Regions from separate parts of the Comamonas guangdongensis genome, predicted to be linked through region 2. Evidence: riboswitches for the same ligand, from Rfam matches in the RefSeq annotation. Region 2 holds a riboswitch; the other holds the start of a gene.
The links. A riboswitch is a leader RNA that binds a small molecule or an ion and turns the genes downstream of it on or off. The one in region 2 is predicted to bind S-adenosylhomocysteine.
Positions count from the first base shown of each region.

Region 1 (7,100 bases), on a different contig from region 2:
GTCAACGACACCCAGTACCTGTTCACCTTCAGCCTGATGCTGGGCGTGGCTCTGGTCTGCGGCCAGCTCATGGCCAGGCTGCGCCACGAGGCCCGCGTGGCGGCCGAACGCGAGCGCCGCGCGGGAGCGCTGGCGCGGCTGGCGCGCGACCTGTCGGGCGCGCTGACCCAGGAGCAGGTCGCGCAGACCGCGCTGACCACGGTCTCGGGCGTGTTCGATGCGCAGACCGGACTGCTGCTGCCCGATGCCAACGAGCAGCTGCATATCGCCGCGGGCAGCACCGGCAGCATTGACGCGAGCGTGGGCCGCTGGGCCATGGAGCATGGCCAGATGGCCGGCCATGGCACGGACACTTTGGCGGCATCGCCGGCCCTGTACGTGCCGCTGATGGCCCCCGTGCGCGCGCGCGGCGTGCTGGCCCTGCATCTGCGCTCGCCCGAGCGGCTGGATGTGCCCGAGGAGCGGCGCCTGCTCGAGGCCTGCGCGAGCCAGATCGCGCTGGCGCTGGAGCGCGTGCACTTTGTCGAGGTCGCGCAGCAGACCCAGATCGCCATGGAGGGCGAGCGGCTGCGCAACACCCTGCTGTCGGAGGTCTCGCACGATCTGCGTACGCCGCTGACCGGCATTCTGGGCGCGGCCCAGACGGCTCTGCCCCATGCGAGCCAGGGCGTGACGCACGAGATGCTGGTGCAGATCCGCAACCAGGCCCAGTCCATGCAGCAACTGGTGGACAACCTCCTGGCCATGGCAAGGCTGCAGCAGGGTGGGGTGCATCTCAAGCGCGAATGGCTGCCCGCCGACGAACTGGTGGGCAGCGCGCTGCAGCAGATGCGCGACCGCCTGGCCACCCATGTGGTGCAGACCCGGCTGCCGGTGGACCTGCCCCTGCTGCATGTGGATGCGGTGCTGATGGAGCGCGTGCTTGTCAACCTGCTGGACAACGCCGTCAAGTACACGCCGGCGGGCACGGCCATTCAGATCTCGGCGCACAAAGAGGGGGAGGACTGCCTGCTGCAGCTGCAGGACACGGGGCCGGGCCTGCCGCGCCACATGGCGGCGGCCCAGCTGTTCGAGCCCTTCACGCGCGGCGTGACCGAGTCCTCGGTATCCGGCATGGGCCTGGGCCTGACCCTGGCGCAGCGCATCGTGGAGGCTCATGGCGGCACGCTGGAGGCGGAGTCCGGCGCCGCCGGCGAAGGAACGCTGTTCACGATACGCCTGCCGGTGCCCGAGCAGCCGCGCCTGGACGAATAGCGCCGACAATCCGATGTCATAGACCAGGGATTCCGAATGAACGCGAGCGGCCCAAGAATTTTGTTGATCGAAGACGATGCCAGCATCCGGCGCTTTGTGCGCCTGGCGCTGGAGGACGAAGGCTGGCTGGTGTTCGAGTCCGACACTGCCAAGCGCGGCCTGATCGACGCGGCCAGCCGCCAGCCCGATGCCGTGGTGCTGGACCTGGGCCTGCCCGACGCCGACGGCAAGACCGTGATCGCCGAACTGCGCCGCTGGAGCCAGCTGCCGATTCTGGTGTTGTCGGCGCGCGAGCGCGAAGAGGAAAAAGTCGCGGCCCTCGATGCGGGCGCCGACGACTATCTGACCAAGCCTTTCGGCGTGCCCGAGCTGCTGGCGCGTTTGCGCGTCATGCTGCGCCGCCGCCAGCAGGCGAGCGCGGCGGACAAGGGTGGCAGCTGCGCGCATTTCGGCAATGTGTCGGTCGATCTGGCCACCCACGAGGTCGCGCGCGACGGCGAGCCGGTGCATCTGACGCCCATAGAGTTCCGCCTGCTGGCGGCGCTGATCGCGGGCCAGGGCCGGGTGCTGACGCATCGCCAGCTGCTGCTGCAGGTCTGGGGGCCCGAGTATCTGGACCGGCCCCACTATCTGCGCGTGCACATGGCGAATCTGCGCCAGAAGATAGAGCTCGACCCGGCCCAGCCCCGGCATCTGCTGACCGAGCTGCAGGTGGGCTACCGGCTGCTGGGCCTGGCCGCATCCTAGGCGGCGAATCCCTGCAGCGCCAGGGCCGTGGCATACATGGCCAGGCCGAACACCGCGTGCAGGACCAGGCTGTGGCCGCGCGCGAGCCAGGGCCTGGGCGCGCGGCTGGCCGCCACGCCCAGGCCCATGCCGGGCTGCATCACGAAAAACGGGAACACCACGCTGGCCAGGCCCACGGCCAGTGCCGGCAGCAGGCGCGGCGCTTCCAGCCAGGCCGGGCCCGCGAGGGTGACCAGGGCCAGGGCAAACAGCATGCCGATCAGATAGTGGGCGCTCCAGCCAATGGCGGCTTCGTAGGCCTTGGGCGCCGAGGCCGTGATCGGCGCATGAGCGCAGCGGCCCTCGGGCAGATACAGCAGCCAGCGCCCGACCAGGGCGTAGTCGAGTGCGGGCGCGCCGAACAGCCGCCGGCGCAGCATGGCCCAGAGGTCGATGACGGCGGTGGCGCCAAGACCCACGAACAGGGTCTGGGCCAGGGGAACGGGGTGGTCTATGCTCATGCGGCTTGCCTTGGTGCGAAGAAAAACCGACTATGCAACTTGAAGTCAACTTCAAGTCAAGCACGCATGCTCATCGATATCGGCGCGGTGGCCCGCCAGTCCGGCCTGACCGCCTCCACCCTGCGTTACTACGAGGCCCAGGGCCTGATTTCCTCCTGCGCGCGGCATGGCCTGCGGCGCCAGTACCAGCCCCAGGTGCTGCAGCAACTGGCCCTGATCACGCTGGGCCGAGCAGCGGGCTTCTCGCTGGCCGAGATCCGCCAGATGTTCGGCGACGGCGGCGCGCTGGAGGTGGACAGGCAGGCGCTGGCACGCCGGGCCGAGGAGCTGGACCGCGGCATACGCCGCATGACCGCGTTGCGCGAAGGCCTGCGCCATGCGGCGCAATGCCCGGCGCCCAGCCATCTGGAATGCCCGAAATTCCAGCAGATGCTGCGCGTGGCCGCCAGGTCGGCCAGGGACGGAGGCTGAGCCCTTTCGCGGCGCCGTGGATGCGGCCGCGTCTATAATCGCCGGATATCCGAGGAGCGTTGCAGCGTCCCCCATCAGGCGGGGCGTGAGGCTCGGACCCAACACTCGCAACGACGCTCACCCACGCTTTCTGTGCGGTGCGGCGCTTTCCCCTCCTGCTGCAGATCGTGGACTGTTTCCAAGTTTGTTCCGAGCAGGAGTTTTCATGAGCAATACCCAAGACCGCGCGATCGCCGACATTTCCCTGGCCAGCTGGGGCCGCAAGGAGATCAGCATCGCCGAAACCGAAATGCCTGGCCTGATGGCCGTGCGCGAAGAATTCGCCGCCGCCCAGCCGCTCAAGGGCGCACGCATCACCGGCTCGCTGCACATGACCATCCAGACGGCCGTGCTGATCGAGACGCTGACGGCCCTGGGTGCGCAAGTGCGCTGGGCTTCGTGCAACATCTTCTCCACCCAGGACCATGCCGCGGCCGCGATTGCCGAGACCGGCGTGCCCGTGTTCGCCATCAAGGGCGAATCGCTGAAGGACTACTGGGATTACACCCACAACATCTTCGAGTTCGGCGCCAAGGGTGCCGAGAACGAAGGCCCGAACATGATCCTGGACGACGGCGGCGATGCCACCATGCTCATGCACCTGGGCATGCGCGCCGAAAAGGATCTGTCCGTGCTGGCCAACCCCGGCTCCGAGGAAGAAAAGATCGTCTTCGCCGCCATCAAGGCCAAGCTGGCCGAAGACGGTACCTGGTACAGCCGCAAGAGCGCCCAGATCATGGGCGTGACCGAGGAAACCACGACCGGCGTGCACCGCCTCAACGAAATGTCCGCCAAGGGCACGCTGAAGTTCCGCGCCATCAACGTCAACGACTCGGTGACCAAGAGCAAGTTCGACAACCTGTACGGCTGCCGCGAATCGCTTGTGGACGGCATCAAGCGCGCCACCGACGTGATGATCGCTGGCAAGGTGGCCGTGGTGGCCGGCTACGGCGACGTGGGCAAGGGCTGCGCCCAGGCGCTGACGGCACTGCGCGCCCAGGTGTGGGTGACCGAGATCGACCCCATCAACGCCCTGCAGGCGGCCATGGAAGGCTACAAGGTCGTGACCATGGAATACGCGGCCGACAAGTGCGACATCTTCGTGACCACCACCGGCAACCGCGACATCATCCGCCACGAGCACATGCTGGCCATGAAGAACGAGGCCATCGTCTGCAACATCGGCCACTTCGACAACGAGATCGACGTGGCGTCGATCGAGAAGTATGAGTGGGAAGAGATCAAGCCCCAGGTGGATCACATCACCTTCCCCGACGGCAAGAAGATCATCCTGCTGGCCAAAGGCCGTCTGGTGAACCTGGGCTGCGCCACCGGCCACCCCAGCTTCGTGATGTCCAACTCGTTTGCCAACCAGACCCTGGCGCAGATCGAGCTGTTCACGCGTCCCGAGGCCTATGAAGTGGGCAAGGTCTATGTGCTGCCCAAGATCCTCGACGAGAAGGTCGCGCGCCTGCACCTGAAGAAGGTCGGCGCCCAACTGACCGAGCTGACCCAGGCCCAGGCCGACTACATCGGCGTGAGCAAGCAAGGCCCTTACAAGCCCGAGACCTACCGCTATTAAGCACCCCCTGAGCGGCTTTGCCGCTTCCCCCTCTCTGGCTTCGCCGGAGGGGGACGACGCCCTCGCTGCGGGGGCGGCCCTTGCTCGGCGTCCCTGGCATTGGTTCGCGCCAGTTTTTGAGGGTTGATGCCAGCACTAACCGAGATTCCCTGGAGAGCGACGCGATGCGCGCAGATGTTTTTTTAGTTGAGGCTGGCCATGCGAGCACCCGTTCCCAGGCCCAGCGTCTGATTGCCTCGGGTGTGGAATGGCGGCTGACGCCGCTGGCCCCCTGGAAGAAGGTCGCCAAGAACGGCGATGAGATTCCCGCGGGTGCCGAGCTGCAGCTGCTGGATGCGGCCGAGGCCAAGTACATCTCGCGCGGCGGCCTCAAGCTCGAAGGCGCGCTGGCCGCCACGGGCTTCAAGGTTGCAGGCCTGCGCTGCCTGGACGTGGGCCAGAGCACGGGCGGCTTCACCGACTGCCTGCTGCAGCAGGGTGCGGCCCAGGTCATAGGCGTGGATGTGGGCCATGGCCAGCTGCACGAGCGCCTGCGCGCCGATGAGCGCGTGGTATGCGTGGAGGGCCTGAATGCCCGTGCCATGACGGCCGAGTCGCTGGCCGCCGCCTGCGACGAGGCGCTCAGCGAAATCCTCGAGGAAGAGGAAGACAACGACACCCAGCCCCAGGCACCCTATGCCTGGATGCGCAACGGCGGTCAGGTCGACGAGGACTACGACGACAGCGACGACGCCAAGGAGCAGGATATCGAGGCCTTCAAGGCCGAGCGTGCTGCCAAGGCCCGCGCCAAGGCCGATGGCCTGGCCCCGGTGCAGCGCCGCCGCAGGCCCGGCACCGAGAAGATAGACATCACGCCCGCATTCGACTTTGTCACCGGCGACGTGTCCTTCATCTCGCTGACCTTGGTCCTGCCTTCGGCCGTGCAGCTGCTCAAGCCCCATGGCCGCCTGCTGATGCTGGTCAAGCCGCAGTTCGAGCTGCAGCCCGGCCAGGTCGGCAAGGGCGGCATCGTGCGCGATCCGGCGCTGTATGCCGAGGTGGAGCAGCGCATCCGCGACTGCCTCGTGGAGCAGGGGATGACGGTGCTGCAGTGGCTGGATTCGCCGATCGAAGGCGGCGACGGCAATCACGAGTTCTTTGTCTTTGCGCAGCAGGGCGCCGAGGTCAAGGCGCCTGCCGCTGCCGACACGGCGGAAGAGCAGTCCAAGCCCGCCGCCAAGAAGGTCGCGGCCAAGCGTCCCTCTCGCGCCGACATGCGCGCCAAGCGCGAAAAGCAGGAGCTGTACGAAGACCCCGAGGTCGCCAGCTTTGGCCAGCCCGGACCGGCCCGCGCCAAGCAGAAAAAGCGCAACGAGCGCTGAGCGCCATCCATAGACCAGAAATTCCGAGACAAGAGACGTCATGAGCTTCCCGATCAGCTTCGAGTTTTTCCCGACCAAGACGCCCGAAGGCGCGGCCAAGCATGTGGGCGTGCGCCAGGCGCTGTATGCGCGCAAGCCCGAGTTCTGCTCCGTGACCTACGGCGCCGGCGGCTCCACCCAGGCCGGCACCTTCACCATGGTGAGCGACATCCAGAACGAGGGTGTGGGCGCGGCCTCGCACTTCTCCTGCATAGGCGCCACGCATGACAAGGTGCGCGCCGAGCTCGGCGAACTCAAGGTCATGGGCGTCAGGCGCATCGTGGCCCTGCGCGGCGACCTGCCCAGCGGCTACGGCCTGGGTGGCGAGTTCCACTACGCCAGCGATCTGGTGGCTTTCGTGAAGAAGGAATTCGGCGACTGGTTCCACATCGAAGTGGCCGCCTATCCCGAAACCCACCCTCAAGCAAAGTCCCCACGCAGCGATCTTGAGGCATTTGTTGTTAAAGTGCGCGCTGGGGCAGATTCCGCCATCACCCAATATTTCTACAATGCCGATGCCTACCTGCGCTTTGTGGATGATGTGAGGGCCCTGGGGCTTGATATACCCGTCGTGCCGGGGATCATGCCCATCACCAGCTCTACACAGCTGATGCGCTTCTCGGATGCCTGTGGCGCCGAGATTCCGCGCTGGATTCGCCTGCGTCTGCAGGCGTTCGGAGATGACTCTGCATCCATTCGTGCCTTTGGTCTGGATGTCGTGACTCATCTATGCGAGCAGTTGCGCAGCCAGGGAGCTCCCGGGCTGCACTTCTATACGATGAATCAGAGCGTCGCCACTCTGGAGATCTGCGACCGCCTGGGTCTGTAAGCCTGAAGCTTGCCGGCCGCTGGGGCGGCCAGGCTTGGCGGCACTCGCTTGAGTTTTCAAGGAGAACCCGCCCGTGTCGCAAAAAAAAGAATGGCGTTACTGGCGCTGGATGGGGCTGGGGCTTGTCACGGCCGTCATGGCCGGCTGCGCACCCCTGCCGGAGAATGCAGCCACCCAGGATGCGGCGCAGCCAAGCCGGGGCGCTCTGAGCGCGGCGGAGCGTGCCCAGCTCAGGTCCAAGCCGCAGCCCCCCGCCACGGCTTCGGCGCCGCTGCGCC
Region 1 is NZ_JBFYGN010000022.1:28,294-35,393, forward strand. It holds gene AB6724_RS16875 (DUF4118 domain-containing protein) at 1-1,254, shown strand, start outside; gene AB6724_RS16880 (response regulator) at 1,291-2,001, shown strand; gene AB6724_RS16885 (DUF2938 domain-containing protein) at 1,998-2,501, opposite strand; gene AB6724_RS16890 (helix-turn-helix domain-containing protein) at 2,568-2,972, shown strand; S-adenosyl-L-homocysteine riboswitch at 3,018-3,098, shown strand; gene ahcY (adenosylhomocysteinase) at 3,178-4,593, shown strand; gene AB6724_RS16900 (TlyA family RNA methyltransferase) at 4,758-5,954, shown strand; gene metF (methylenetetrahydrofolate reductase [NAD(P)H]) at 5,995-6,822, shown strand; gene AB6724_RS16910 (septal ring lytic transglycosylase RlpA family protein) at 6,932-7,100, shown strand, end outside.
Region 1: another riboswitch for S-adenosylhomocysteine. It lies ahead of ahcY (adenosylhomocysteinase); the one in region 2 lies ahead of metH (methionine synthase).

Region 2 (7,100 bases):
ACTGGCCCCTGAATGGGCCGTGAAACTCAAACCCCTGGGCGATGGCTTCATCAAGCTGATCAAGATGATCATCCCCATCCTGGTGTTCTGCGTGGTCGTGCACGGCATTGCCGGTGCCGGCGACCTCAAGCGCGTGGGCCGCGTGGGTGTCAAGGCCCTGATCTACTTCGAGGTGCTGACTACCATCGCGCTGGGTCTGGGCCTGGTGCTGGCCTTTGTCTTCGAGCCCGGCGCCGGCATGAACGTGGACACCAGCAAGCTCGATGCCTCGGCCATGGCGGCCTATGCCAGCAATGCCGACAAGCTGACCAGCGGCGGCACGGTGGACTTTTTGATGAAGCTCATTCCCAGCACCGTGGTGGAAGCCTTCGCCAAGGGCGACGTGCTGCAGGTGCTGCTGTTCGCCGTGCTGTTCGGCTGCGCGCTGACCCTGCTGGGCGAACGCGGCAAACCCGTCTCCGAACTGGTGGACACGCTGTCCATGGCCCTGTTCAAGGTCATGGGCATCATCATCAAGCTCGCGCCGCTGGGCGTGCTGGGCGCCATCGCCTTCACCGTGGGCCAGTACGGCATAGGCTCGCTCAAGCAGCTGGGCATGCTGGTGGCGCTGTTCTACGTCTCGGTGCTGATCTTCGTGTTCGTGGTGCTGGGCCTGGTGATGCGCCTGTCGGGCTTCAGCCTGATCAAGCTGCTGCGCTATCTGCGCGAGGAGCTGACCATCGTCTTCGCGACCACCTCGTCGGACAGCGTGCTGCCCCAAATCATGGCCAAGCTGCGCAACATGGGCGTGCGCGACTCCACGGTGGGCCTGGTGATACCCACCGGCTATTCGTTCAACCTGGACGCGTTCTCCATCTACATCACGCTGGCCGCGGTCTTCATCGCCCAGGCCACCAACACCCCGATCAGCATGTCCGACCTGCTGACCATTCTGGCCATCGCGCTGGTGACCTCCAAGGGCGCGCACGGCGTGCCGGGCTCGGCCATCGTGGTGCTGGCCGCCACCCTGCACGCGATTCCTGCCATTCCGGCGATCGGCCTGGTGCTGGTGCTGTCGGTGGACTGGTTCATGGGCATCGCGCGCGCCCTGGGCAATCTGATCGGCAACTGCGTGGCCACCGTGGCCATCGCGGCCTGGGAAGGCGACATCGACCGCGAGCGTGCCCATGCCGTGCTCGACGGCAGGGCCGAGCCGCGGACCGAAGAAGAAGACCATGCATCTGCTAAGGTTCCGCCTGCCATAGTCCCCGTCTCCCACTCCAGCCACTAGATCAAGCAATGACTCCTGCCTCTCCACAGCACATCGCGGAACGCGTCGTCGAAGCCATACTGGCCCAGAAGCTGGCGCCCGGTGAAAGGCTGGGGGAGCAGGAGCTGGCCAACAACTTCGACGTCAGCCGCACCGTGGTGCGCGAAGCGCTGATGCAGCTGCAGGCCCGCGGCTTTGTCCAGGTCCAGGCCCGCAGGGGCTGGTATGTGGTCCAGCCTTCGGCCGCCGAGGCCAAGGACGCCTTCTCGGCGCGGCGCATCATCGAGACCGGCATACTGCAGGAGGCCGGCAAGCCGCTGCAGCGCGTCATCACCCAGCTGCGCCGCCACATCGCCCAGGAGCAGAAGGCCATTGCCGGCGCGGACAGCGCCATGCGCGCTTTTCTGCTCGCGGATTTCCATGTCTGCCTGGCCGAGCAGATGGGCCACCGGCTGCTGGCCGACACGCTGCGCGACCTGACGGCGCGCACCACCCTGGCGGCCACGCTCTACCAGTCCACGCACAGCGCCGGCCAGTCCTGCGCCGAGCACGAGCGCATCGTGGCGGCCCTGGAGCGCGGCGACACCGAGGGCGCCAAGGCCCTGCTGCTGGAACACATAGGCATGGTGGAGCGCTCGCTGGAAACCCGCGCGCCCGAGGCCGCAGACCCCGGCGACCGCCTGCGTGCCACGCTGGCGCCCGTGCTCAAGCAGGGCCCGCTGCCGCACAAATGAAAAAGCCAGGGCCTGCCCTGGCTTTGCTGCGCTCGCGCTGCGTGCCCGCGGACCGGGATCAGCCCAGGTTCGGCGCCAGCGCCCGGCGCAGCTCCGCCATGTCCATGCCGCGGCGCTCGGCCATATCCGCCAGCTGATCCTCGCCGATCTGGCCGACGTTGAAATACACCGCGTCCGGGTGGCCCAGATAGAAGCCGCTGACGCTGGAGGCCGGGAACATGGCCAGGCTTTCGGTCAGATGCATGCCGATTTCCGCGGCGTTCAGCACCTTGAACAGATCGGTCTTGGCCGTGTGATCGGGGCAGGCCGGGTAGCCGGGCGCGGGGCGTATGCCCTGGTACTGCTCCTTGATGAGCTGCTCGTTGGAGAGCTGCTCGTCCTCGGCATAGCCCCACAGGTCCTTGCGCACGCGCTGGTGCAGGCATTCGGCAAAGGCCTCGGCCAGACGGTCGGCCAGGGCCTTGAACATGATGCCGCTGTAGTCGTCCAGCGCAGCCTCGAATTCCTTGTCCTTCTTCTCGGCGCCTATGCCGGCCGTGACGGCGAACATGCCGGCGTAGTCGGCAATGCCGCTGTCCCTGCTGGCCACGAAATCCGACAGGCAGCGGCTGGGGCGCATCACGGGCCGGCCATCCGGGCCGTCGACGGCCTGCTTCTCGGTCTGCTGGCGCATGCCGTACCAGGTGCCCAGGACCTGGGTACGCGATTCGTCGGTGTAGAACACGATGTCGTCGCCCACGCGGTTGGCCGGGAACAGGCCCATCACGCCATTGGCCTGCAGCCAGCGGCCTTCGACGATCTTCTTCAGCATGGCCTTGGCGTCCTCGAACACCTTGCGTGCCTGCTCGCCCACGATTTCATCGTCGAGGATGGCGGGGAAGGGGCCGGCCAGATCCCAGGTCTGGAAGAATGGGCCCCAATCTATGTACTGGGCAATTTCTGCCAGGTCGAAGTTCTTGAACACGCGGCGGCCCAGCACGCGCGGCAGCACGGGCGCATGGTGCGCAAAGTCCACGGGCGTGGCATTGGCGCGCGCCTTGTCCAGCGGCCACAGCGGCGTGGCCTTTTTGTTCGCATGCTGGGTGCGCACCTTGTCGTAGTCGGCCTGCAGCTCGTCCAGATAGGCCTGCTTGCCTTCGCCCAGCAGGCTTTGCGCCACGCTCACCGAGCGCGAGGCGTCGGGCACATAGACCACGGGGCCGTCGTACTTGGGCGCGATCTTCACGGCCGTGTGCACGCGCGAGCAGGTGGCGCCGCCAATCAGCAGCGGTATCTTCTTGATGCGGAAGTACTCGTCCTTGTCCATCTCGCCGGCCACATACTGCATCTCCTCGAGGCTGGGCGTGATCAGGCCCGACAGGCCTATGATGTCCGCGCCCTCGGCCTTGGCACGGGCCAGGATCTCGTGGCAGGGCACCATCACGCCCATGTTGATGACCTCGAAGTTGTTGCACTGCAGGACCACGGTGACGATGTTCTTGCCTATGTCGTGCACATCGCCCTTGACGGTGGCGATGACGATCTTGCCCTTGCTAGACACGTCCAGGCCCGCGGCTTCCTGCTGACGCTTTTCCTCTTCGATATAGGGCACCAGATGGGCCACGGCCTGCTTCATCACGCGCGCGCTCTTGACCACCTGGGGCAGGAACATCTTGCCGGCGCCGAACAGGTCGCCGACCACGTTCATGCCGTCCATCAGCGGACCTTCGATCACATGCAGCGGGCGGCCGCCGCCCTGCACCACGATCTGCTGGTAGGCCTCTTCCGTGTCTTCGGTGATGAAGTCGGTAATGCCGTGCACCAGCGCATGCGAGAGGCGCTCGTTGACGGTCTTGGGCTTGTCCGGCGTACCGCGCCATTCCAGCTTCTTGCTGTCGTCCTTGGCCGCGCCCTTGGCCTGGTCGGCGATCTCCAGCAGGCGTTCGGCCGCGTCGGGGCGACGGTTGAGCACCACGTCTTCGACGCGCTCGCGCAGCGTGGGCTCCAGCTCGTCATAGACACCCACCATGCCGGCGTTGACGATGCCCATGTCCATGCCCGCCTTGATGGCATGGTAGAGGAACACGGTGTGGATGGCCTCGCGCACCGGGTCGTTGCCGCGGAAGGAAAAGCTCACGTTGGAGACGCCGCCGCTGACCTTGGCGCCCGGCAGGTTCTGCTTGATCCAGCGCGTGGCCTCGATGAAGTCCACGCCATAGTTGTTGTGCTCTTCGATGCCGGTGGCCACGGCAAAGATGTTGGGGTCGAAGATGATGTCTTCGGGCGCAAAGCCCACTTCGTCGACCAGGATGCGGTAGGCGCGTTCGCAGATCTCGATCTTGCGCGCAAAGGTGTCGGCCTGGCCTTTTTCGTCGAATGCCATCACCACGGCGGCCGCGCCATAGCGCTTGACCAGCTTGGCGTGCTTCTTGAACTCTTCGACGCCCTCCTTCATGGAGATCGAGTTGACGATGCCCTTGCCCTGCAGGCAGCGCAGGCCGGCCTCGATCACCTCCCACTTGGAGCTGTCCACCATCACCGGCACCTTGGCGATGTCGGGCTCGGAGGCGATCAGGTTCAGAAAGCGCACCATGGCGGCCTTGCTGTCCAGCATGGCCTCGTCCATGTTCACGTCGATCACCTGGGCGCCGTTTTCCACCTGCTGACGCGCCACGGCCAGGGCCTCTTCGTACTGCTCGTTGAGGATCAGGCGCGCAAACGCCTTGGAGCCGGTGACGTTGGTGCGCTCGCCCACGTTGACGAACAGCGTGTCCTCGCCGATGAACACGGGCTCCAGGCCCGACAGGCGCATGGGGGCGATAGCAGTGGAAGGGGTAGCAGCGGACATCTGGCTCACCTGTATAAAAACCAAGGACAGAAGGAAAACAGGTGAGCGCCGTTGTCTGTGGACTGCCTGCGCGGGCAGGCGGCCGGCCCCAAGCCTGACGGCGGGTCGAAAGCTCAACCGGGCCGCTGCAGCGCTCCTTGGGGCGAAGCCCGCCATTCTAAGACGAGGCCGCTTGTCCGCGCCCGCTGCCGCCTACTGCCGCGGGGGCCCGCCGGCCCGCGACCAAGGGGCATATAAGGGCTTACCCTAGAATCCAGCGTCCTCAAGAAGAACCGCCTGGAGAAGAGAAATGCACGTGAGCCTTGGTGCGTACTACACGCTTATTCTTGCCGTACTGGTGCTGATGCTGGGCAAGCTGCTGACGCGGCATATCCGCCTGCTGCGCGACTTCAACATCCCCGAGCCCGTCTCCGGCGGCCTGGTCGTGGCGGCTGTGATCTTTGCCCTGCACCGGTTCATGGATCTGAGCCTGAGCCTGGAGTCCGGCCTGCAGTCGGCCTTCATGCTGGTGTTCTTCTCCTCCATAGGCCTGAGCGCCAACTTTGCCAAACTGCGCGAAGGCGGCAAGGGCCTGCTGGTCTTCCCGCTTCTGATAGCGGCCTTCATCCTGGTGCAGAACGGCGTGGGCGTTGGCCTGGCCACACTGCTGGGGCTGGACCCGCTGCTGGGCCTGGTGACGGGTTCCATCACCCTGGTCGGCGGCCACGGCACGGCAGGCGCCTGGGGCTCGGTGCTCGAAACCCAGTACGGCCTGAGCGGCGCCACCACGCTGGGCATTGCCTGCGCCACGTTCGGCCTGGTCATCGGCGGGCTGCTCGGCGGTCCGCTGGCCAAGCACCTGATCACCCGCCACCGGCTGGCCCGGCCGCTCACCGAATCCGAGCAGCAGCAGGCCGACGCCACCACCGTGAGCGAGGGCAGCGCGGTGGCCAACTTCGAATCCCCCAGCCATGCGCCGCGCCTGATCACGGCCGACGCCGCGGTGGAAACCCTGGCCCTGTTTGCGGCCTGTCTGGCTTTTGCCGAGTTCATGACCGGGCTGACCAAGGGCTCGGCCATCCAGCTGCCAACCTTTGTCTGGGCGCTGGGCGGCGGCGTGGTGATCCGCAATCTGCTGGACCATGTGTTCGGCTTCAAGGTCTTCGACCGCGCCATCGACGTGTTCGGCAATGCCTCGCTGTCCATCTATCTGGCCATCGCCCTGCTGTCGCTCAAGCTCTGGGAACTCAGCGATCTGGCCGGCCCACTGGTGATCATTCTGCTCGCGCAAACCCTGCTCATGGCGCTGTACGCGAGCCTCGTGACCTTCCGCATCATGGGCAAGGACTACGACGCGGCCGTGCTGGCCGCCGGCCACTGCGGCTTCGGCATGGGTGCCACGCCCACGGCCGTGGCCAATATGCAGGCCATCACCAACCAGTACGGCCCGTCGCACAAGGCCTTCATCCTGGTGCCGCTGGTGGGCGCCTTCTTCATCGACATCACCAACGCCTTTGTGCTGCAGCTCTGGATCAGCTTGCTGCGCTGACCGTTTCGCCGCGGCGGCATACAGAAAAGCCTGTTCCGGCCGCGCTGGAACAGGCTTTTTTTCTGCCGGCGGCAGACGCCACTCCGAGGCTCAGGCGCTCACGCCCTGGGCCGAGGCCGGCAGGCCGAACAGGCGGTCGAACGCCCAGTTGAAGGCAAAGGTGTAGACCATGAAGAACAGCAGCAGGCCGGCTTCCATCACCGCAGCTTCCCACAGCGAGATCTCGAACCACCAGGCCATCAGCGGAATCAGCATGGCGGCGATACCGCCTTCGAAACCGATCGCGTGCACCACGCGGCGCAATACCGAACGGCCCTTGACGCTCTGGCGCGACTCCCATTTTTCAAACAGGTAGTTGAAGCTCAGATTCCAGCAGATCGCGATCACCGAGGCCGCCACGGCCATGACACCGGAATCGCTGGCCTTTTGGCCAATCGCCATGAAGATCAGGCTGGAGACGATGATGGCAATGGCCTCGTACAGCGAGACGTAGAGGATGCGGCGCTTGGGGCCTTGCAGGCCCGAGACCTTGGCGGGAGCGGCGACAGCGGCGTGATGACTGGAAGATGTGGCAGAGGAAGAAGCGGATGCCATCGCTGAGGCTTGTTGAGACATAGGCTGCAGTGTATGTTCTGAAAATTGAAGATAAAAGTCAGTTCCTTTCAATTTTTCTGACAAGTCAAACCATGCCCTTCGCTGCCGATCAGGTCCCGCTGTTTCTCGCCGTGCTCGATGCGGGCTCCTTCTCGGCGGCCGCGCGCC
Region 2 is NZ_JBFYGN010000007.1:125,297-132,396, forward strand. It holds gene AB6724_RS08285 (C4-dicarboxylate transporter DctA) at 1-1,270, shown strand, start outside; gene AB6724_RS08290 (GntR family transcriptional regulator) at 1,279-1,983, shown strand; gene metH (methionine synthase) at 2,042-4,810, opposite strand; S-adenosyl-L-homocysteine riboswitch at 4,847-4,955, opposite strand; gene gltS (sodium/glutamate symporter) at 5,100-6,338, shown strand; gene AB6724_RS08305 (PACE efflux transporter) at 6,429-6,932, opposite strand; gene AB6724_RS08310 (LysR family transcriptional regulator) at 7,025-7,100, shown strand, end outside.